DNA from 2 places in the Burkholderia crassaminum genome. Region 1 is predicted to be linked to the other one. Evidence: riboswitches for the same ligand, from Rfam matches in the RefSeq annotation. Region 1 holds a riboswitch; the other holds the start of a gene.
What was found. Region 1 has a riboswitch for thiamine pyrophosphate ahead of ACPTTF_RS01760 (FAD-dependent oxidoreductase). Riboswitches for the same ligand answer to the same signal wherever they lie in the genome.

Region 1 (3,402 bases):
TCGCGCCATGTGCGCGGTCGTCACGGCTTCGGCAACGGTCTGGCAGCCGGCCGTGTTCGGCAGCAGCGGCACCGCGTGGCGCTTGAGCAGGTCGAAGAAGCCGGCTTCGGCCGTGCCGCCCGTCATCTGGCGGCGCAGCGCGACCGTCACCATCCCCGGGCGCGACGCGGCGATCGAATCGGAAAGCGACTGCAGCGACGGATAGCGCGACGTGCCGATCAGCACGCGGCTTGCGAAAGTTTCGCCGTACAGCGTCAACGCGTCGGCGGAGGTGAGGGACGTCATGTCGTTTTCCTGAAAGAGCGGGGACGAACCGGCGGCGCTCAGCCGCCCGCGACGGGGTGCACGACGTCGAGCTTGTCGCCCGCCGCGAGTGCGCGCGCCGCGTGCTGCGTGCGCGCGACGAAGTTGCCGTTCAGCGCGACCGCGTACGGCGGACGTGCGCCGTACGCGGCGAGCGCATCGGCCACCGTTGCGCCGTCGGGCAACGTCAGGTTCTGTTGGTTGATCTGGATATCCATGAGGCTTCGTCGAATTCGGTCGGCGGTGCGCGTCAGGCCGGCTGGCGCACGTCGTTACGGTGATGAAGGAGCGTCGGCCAGCGTGCGGCGTCGCGCCACGCGGCGAACGCGTCGACATCGCCGAACGCGCCGTCGAGCGCGGCTTCGGCGAGCGCGACCGCCGCATGCGCGACTTCCGGCGCGATCATGAAGCCGTGCCGGTACAGGCCGTTGACGGCGAGCGTCGACGCGCCGTCCCAGATCACCGCCGGGCGATGATCGGGCAGCGTCGGCCGGCACTGCGCATTGAGCTCGAGGATGCGCGCCTCGCCGAACGCCGGATGCACGGAGAACGCCGCGCTCAGCAGTTCGAGCGCGGAGCGCACGCTGACGGGCGACATGTCCTCCCCTTCCACCTCGGTCGCGCCGATCACATAGAGATCGTCCTGCTTCGGCGCGATGTACAACGGATAGCGCGGATGCAGCAGCCGCACGGGCCGGGTGAGCCCGATGCCGGGCGCGCGCACGCGCGCGACTTCGCCACGGATGCCGCGCAACGCGGGCAGCGCGGATTTCGCGCCGAGCCCGCGGCAATCAATCGTGAAATGCGCGGCGGGCAGGTTCGCATCGTCGATCGTGACGTGCCAGTGCAGGTCGACGCCGCGCTCGGCGAGCCCGGTCGCGAGCGCGCGCAGCGCCTGGCGATTGTCGAGCTGGCCTTCGTTCGGCAGCAGCAGGCCGCGCGCGAAGCGGCCCGCGAGCACCGGCTCGGCCGCGTCGACCTGCGCGCCGGCGAGCGTCACGAAACCGCTGTCGAACAGGTCGGCCGGCGCGTTCGCGCGCACGCGCCGCTCGAACAACGGCGCCTCCGCGCGATCCGCGTGATGCCAGACGACGAGCGTGCCGTGATGCTGGAAGAAGACGGGTTCGGGCAGTTCCGCGAGCCACTGCGGCCAGCGCGCGAGCGACGCGGCGCCGAGCTCGGTGATCAGCAGCTCGGCGCTCGCCGCTTCCGCGAGCGGCGCGAGCATCGCGGCCGCGATCCATGCGGCCGACTGCTCGCCGTCCGGGCCGCCGCGCTCGTAAAGCGCGACGCGATGCCCGTCGCCCGCGAGCCGCCATGCGATCAGGCGGCCGACGAGGCCGCCGCCGAGCACTGCGAAATCGGGTCGAGTATCCCGGGCGTTCATCGCGCACCCTCCGCGCGGGCACGCTCGACGAGCGTCGACGCAAACGCGCCGCCGCGTGCGAACGCACGCGACGTCGGGCCGGGAACCATGCAAAAGACTGAAGATTGTGCGGTCATCATTCCTTCCGTAACGCGCAAAAGCGCGTACCCAAAAGGACGAAACCGGCAGCAAAGGCCGGCCGGGCGGGACTTGGGCGCTGACCATGTGGGATGGCAGCCAGCGCGACCCGGCGGGATCAGAAACTTCCCTCGCCGGTATTACCCGGATCGGGTGCGAAGGGTCTTTCTCAGCCTCATCGCGCTGCCCGGAACATCTGCCGGCCGCGCCACAAAGCACCCCTGTTTCGTCGTCGGCCATTAGACCATAAAAGCGGAAAGCGCCGCAAACTGTCCCCCTTGCGGCAAATTCGCCGTCGTGCCGCGCCGCTCTGGCACAATGCCCGCAGGCCGGCCGCGCGAGCGGCCGGTTGCCGCGTCACCGCCGGCCTTAAGTGCCGTTTAAGACGCGCGGGCGACCATCCGGACGCCCGCCGTCAGTCGGCGCCGCGTCCCGGCATGCCGTATCGCGGCGCGCGCCCGGCTTCGCCCGGCCCGCGCGCCGGCTACTCATCAGGAAGCACATGACCCAATCGATCGATCCCGTCCGCTCCGCCTCCGACGCGCCGCAGGACGAGCGCCCGGTATCCGCATGGAGCCTCATCAAGCCCTACTGGGTATCGTCCGAATGGAAATTCGCGTGGGGTCTGCTGGTCGCGATCATCGCGATCAACCTCTGTGTGGTCTGGATCAACGTCCGGCTGAACAAGTGGAACGCCGAGTTCTACAACGCGCTGCAGTCGAAGGACGTCCACGACTTCCCGAACCTGCTGATGCAGTTCTCCGCGCTCGCGTTCGCATTCATCATCCTCGCCGTGTACGGCCGCTACTTGCGGCAGATGCTCGGTTTCCGCTGGCGCCAGTGGCTCACCGACCGCTTTCTCGGCCAGTGGCTCGGCGATCGCGCGTTCTACCGGATCGAGCGTGACCGTCTCGCCGACAACCCCGACCAGCGGATCACCGACGACCTCCAGTCGTTCGCGACCACGACGCTCGCGCTGTCGCTCGACCTGCTGTCGACGGTCGTCACGCTCGTGTCGTTCATCACGATCCTGTGGTCGCTCGCCGGCGCACTGACGTTCACGCTCGGCGCGACGCCGATCTCGATTCCCGGCTATATGGTGTGGGCAGCCGCGCTGTACGCGGTGATCGGCTCGCTGATCATCCAGAAGGTCGGCCATCCGCTCGTGTCGATCAACTACCAGCAGCAGCGCGTCGAGGCCGACTTCCGCTTCGGGCTGATCCGGGTGCGCGAGAACGCCGAGCAGATCGCGTTCTACGAAGGCGAGAAGACCGAGACCGGCAACGCGCAAACCCTCTTCATGCGCATCCGCGACAACTGGTGGCGCGTGATGAAGTACACGAAGCGGCTCACGTTCGTGCTGAGCTTCTACGGGCAGATCGCGATCATCTTCCCGCTCGTCGTCGCCGCGCCGCGCTATTTCGCGGGCGCGTTCTCGTTCGGCGTGCTGATGCAGATCTCGTCCGCGTTCGGCACCGTCAGCGATTCGTTCTCGTGGTTCATCAACAGTTACTCGACCCTCGTCGAATGGCGCGCCACCGTCAACCGTCTGCGCGAATTCAAGCGCGTGATGGGCACGTCGCACCTGAAGGAAA
Region 2 (3,402 bases), 950 kb from region 1:
GGCCGCACATCGAGCAGAAGTGCGCGACCTTCGCCGAATCCTTCGGCAGCGTTTCGTCGTGGAATTCGCGCGCCTTGTCCGGATCGAGACCGATGTTGAACTGGTCTTCCCAGCGGAACTCGAAGCGTGCCTTCGACAGTGCGTTGTCGCGTACCTGCGCGCCGGGGTGGCCCTTCGCGAGATCGGCGGCGTGCGCGGCGAGCTTGTACGTGATGATGCCTTCCTTCACGTCGTCCTTGTTCGGCAGGCCGAGGTGTTCCTTCGGCGTCACGTAGCAGAGCATCGCGGTGCCGAACCAGCCGATCATCGCGGCGCCGATGCCGGACGTGATGTGGTCGTAGCCCGGTGCGATGTCGGTGGTGAGCGGCCCGAGCGTGTAGAACGGCGCTTCCTTGCACCAGTCGAGCTGGAGATCCATGTTCTCCTTGATCAGCTGCATCGGCACGTGGCCGGGGCCTTCGATCATCACCTGCACGTCGTGCTTCCATGCGATCTGCGTGAGTTCGCCGAGCGTCTTCAGTTCGCCGAGCTGCGCTTCGTCGTTCGCGTCGTAGATCGAGCCGGGGCGCAGGCCGTCGCCGAGCGAGAAGCTCACGTCGTACGCCTTCATGATCTCGCAGATCTCTTCGAAGTGTTCGTACAGGAAGCTTTCCTTGTGATGCGCGAGGCACCACTTCGCCATGATCGAGCCGCCGCGCGACACGATGCCCGTCATCCGGTTCGCGGTGAGCGGCACGTACTGCAGGCGCACGCCCGCGTGGATCGTGAAGTAGTCGACGCCTTGCTCGGCCTGCTCGATCAGCGTGTCGCGGAAGATTTCCCAGGTGAGATCCTCGGCCTTGCCGTTGACCTTTTCCAGCGCCTGGTAGATCGGCACCGTGCCGATCGGCACCGGGCTGTTGCGGATGATCCACTCGCGCGTTTCATGGATGTGCTTGCCGGTCGACAGGTCCATCACCGTGTCGCCGCCCCAGCGGATCGCCCACGTCATCTTGTCGACTTCCTCGCCGATCGACGACGTGACGGCCGAGTTGCCGATGTTCGCGTTGATCTTCACGAGGAAGTTGCGGCCGATGATCATCGGCTCGGATTCCGGGTGGTTGATGTTCGCGGGGATGATCGCGCGGCCGCACGCCACTTCCGAGCGCACGAATTCCGGCGTGATCTCGGCCGGCGCGTTCGCGCCGAAGGCCGTTGCGCCGAACGCCTGGCCCGGGTGCTGGCGGCCCATCATCGCGGCGAGCTTCGCGCCGTTCGGGCCGCTCGCCTTCAGGCTTTCGAGGTACTCGGCACGGCGCTGGTTCTCGCGGATCGCGATGTATTCCATTTCCGGCGTGATGATGCCCTGACGCGCGTAGTGCATCTGCGTGACGTTCTTGCCGGCTTGTGCGCGGCGCGGGTTGCGGTGCAGGCCCGGGAACCGCAGGTCGGCGGTGGCCGGGTCGGCCGCGCGCTCGAGGCCGTACTGGCTCGACAGGCCGCCGAGCACTTCGGTGTCGCCGCGTGCCTCGATCCAGCCCTGACGCAGTGCGGCCAGGCCCGCGCGGATGTCGATCTTCGCTTCCGGATCGGTGTAGGGGCCCGACGTGTCGTACACGTAGATCGGCGGGTTCTTTTCGCCGCCGAAGCCGGTCGGCGTGTCGGCCTGCGTGATTTCACGCATCGGCACGCGGATGTCGGGCTGGGAGCCGGTTACATAAACCTTGCGGGAATTCGGCAGCGGGGCGACGGCCGCGGCATCGACATGAGCGTCGGCGGACAGAAACTTCGGATTGGCGTTCATGCAATCTCCTGTGTGAGCGCCGGACAGGCGCTTCGGCGCTTGCCCGGAGCCCTTGACGTATGTGGGGCTCGAGCTAAGCAGGAGACGAGGCTTGGTGAGGCGGCGGATTTCGTCAGAAGGATGGCGGCGAAATCCGTACGCTTCCCTGCGCTGGCATTATCCAGATCAGGTTCAAAGGGTATTTCTCACCCGCAATGCCGGTTGTTTGACCGAACGCATTGCAGGACCCCCGCGTTAGCAGCGCACACGATACACTGGCTTGGCGGCGGTTTCAACCGGGAGAGGATCGGCCATCCCGGTGCGGCCGCAGCATGGCGGGCGGTGCGATGGCCCGTCGAAATGGCAGCGCGCGTCGCCGCCGCATGGCCGCACGGCTTGGCCGGCCGCGGCGAAGCGGCGCAACATGACGCGCTTTCGCGCAACCTAAAAAAAATTTTCGCAGCGGCTGTCATTTCCCGCGACGTCGTCCGTCTATTCGGCTCCTTAAACCCATGTTTTGGAGAGATGTCATGAAAAAAGTACTGATTGCCGCTTGCGTCGCCGCTTTCGCCACGATCGCCACGGGCGCGTATGCGCAGAACGATGCGATGTCGCAGCCAGGTTCGTCGATGTCGAAGGACGCGATGGGCCACGACGCGATGGCCAAGGATGCGATGGGCCACGACGCGATGAAGAAGGACGGCATGAAGAAGCATGCGATGAAGAAAGACGCGATGAAGAAGGACGCGATGTCGCACGACGAGATGGGCAAGCCGTCGGGCGACAAGATGGCGCCGTCGAACTGACGGAGGCAGACGCGGCGCGGCCGGCGCGTGCGTCGCACGACGGCCGCCCGCCCGCATTGCGTCTCGTCGACCCATTCCGGGAGTCTTCATCATGCAAACCGTTCCCGCTACCGGCCGCGCGGCCGCCACGCCGCCCGCGCGCCCGATTCATCCGCTGTGGGTGCGCGCGAGCCACTGGCTCAACGCGCTTGCGGCGATCCTGATGGCGCTGTCCGGCTGGCGCATCTACGACGCGTCGCCGATCTATCCGCCGTTCGTGTTTCCGCACGGCATCACGCTGGGCGGCTGGCTCGGCGGCGCGCTGCAATGGCATTTCGCGGCCATGTGGCTGCTGGTCGCAAACGGGCTGTTCTACCTCACGATGTCGATCGTGACGGGGCGCCTCGCGCGCAAGATGCTGCCCGTCACGCCGGCATCGATATGGCGCGACATCCGTGCCGCGCTGGGCGGGCGGCTGTCACACGACGACCTGAGCGTCTACAACGCGGTGCAGCGTGCCGCGTACCTGACCGCGATGATCGATCTCGTCGTGCTGGTGCTGTCGGGGCTCACGATCTGGAAATCCGTGCAATTCCCGCTGCTGCGCGAATTGTTCGGCGGCTACGACAACGCGCGTGTCGTGCACTTCTGGGCGATGTCGCTGCTCGTCGCATTCTTTGTCGTCCACGTCGCAATGGCGCTGCTGGTGCCGCGCTCGCTGCTCGCGATGCTGCGCGGCCGCTGACCCGCGAGCCGCGGGCGAAGGAAATCATCATGTCGGAATCCGAATACAAGCGCGAGGGTTCGCGCTGGACGCTCGACCGGAAGTCGCTCGAACTCGACGTGCGCCGCGAG

Region 2: linked by a shared signal. The riboswitch ahead of thiC (phosphomethylpyrimidine synthase ThiC) and the one ahead of ACPTTF_RS01760 (FAD-dependent oxidoreductase) in region 1 are both predicted to bind thiamine pyrophosphate.

The regions. Positions count from the first base shown of each region.
Region 1 covers NZ_OZ183799.1:389,265-392,666, reverse strand. Annotated here, with positions in the region: gene ACPTTF_RS01770 (thiazole synthase) at 1-285, opposite strand, end outside; gene thiS (sulfur carrier protein ThiS) at 324-521, opposite strand; gene ACPTTF_RS01760 (FAD-dependent oxidoreductase) at 554-1,690, opposite strand; TPP riboswitch at 1,917-2,040, opposite strand; gene ACPTTF_RS01755 (ABC transporter ATP-binding protein/permease) at 2,310-3,402, shown strand, end outside.
Region 2 covers NZ_OZ183799.1:1,339,186-1,342,587, forward strand. Annotated here, with positions in the region: gene thiC (phosphomethylpyrimidine synthase ThiC) at 1-1,783, opposite strand, end outside; TPP riboswitch at 1,908-2,024, opposite strand; gene ACPTTF_RS06175 (pentapeptide MXKDX repeat protein) at 2,293-2,568, shown strand; gene ACPTTF_RS06180 (cytochrome b/b6 domain-containing protein) at 2,660-3,292, shown strand; gene ACPTTF_RS06185 (molybdopterin-dependent oxidoreductase) at 3,322-3,402, shown strand, end outside.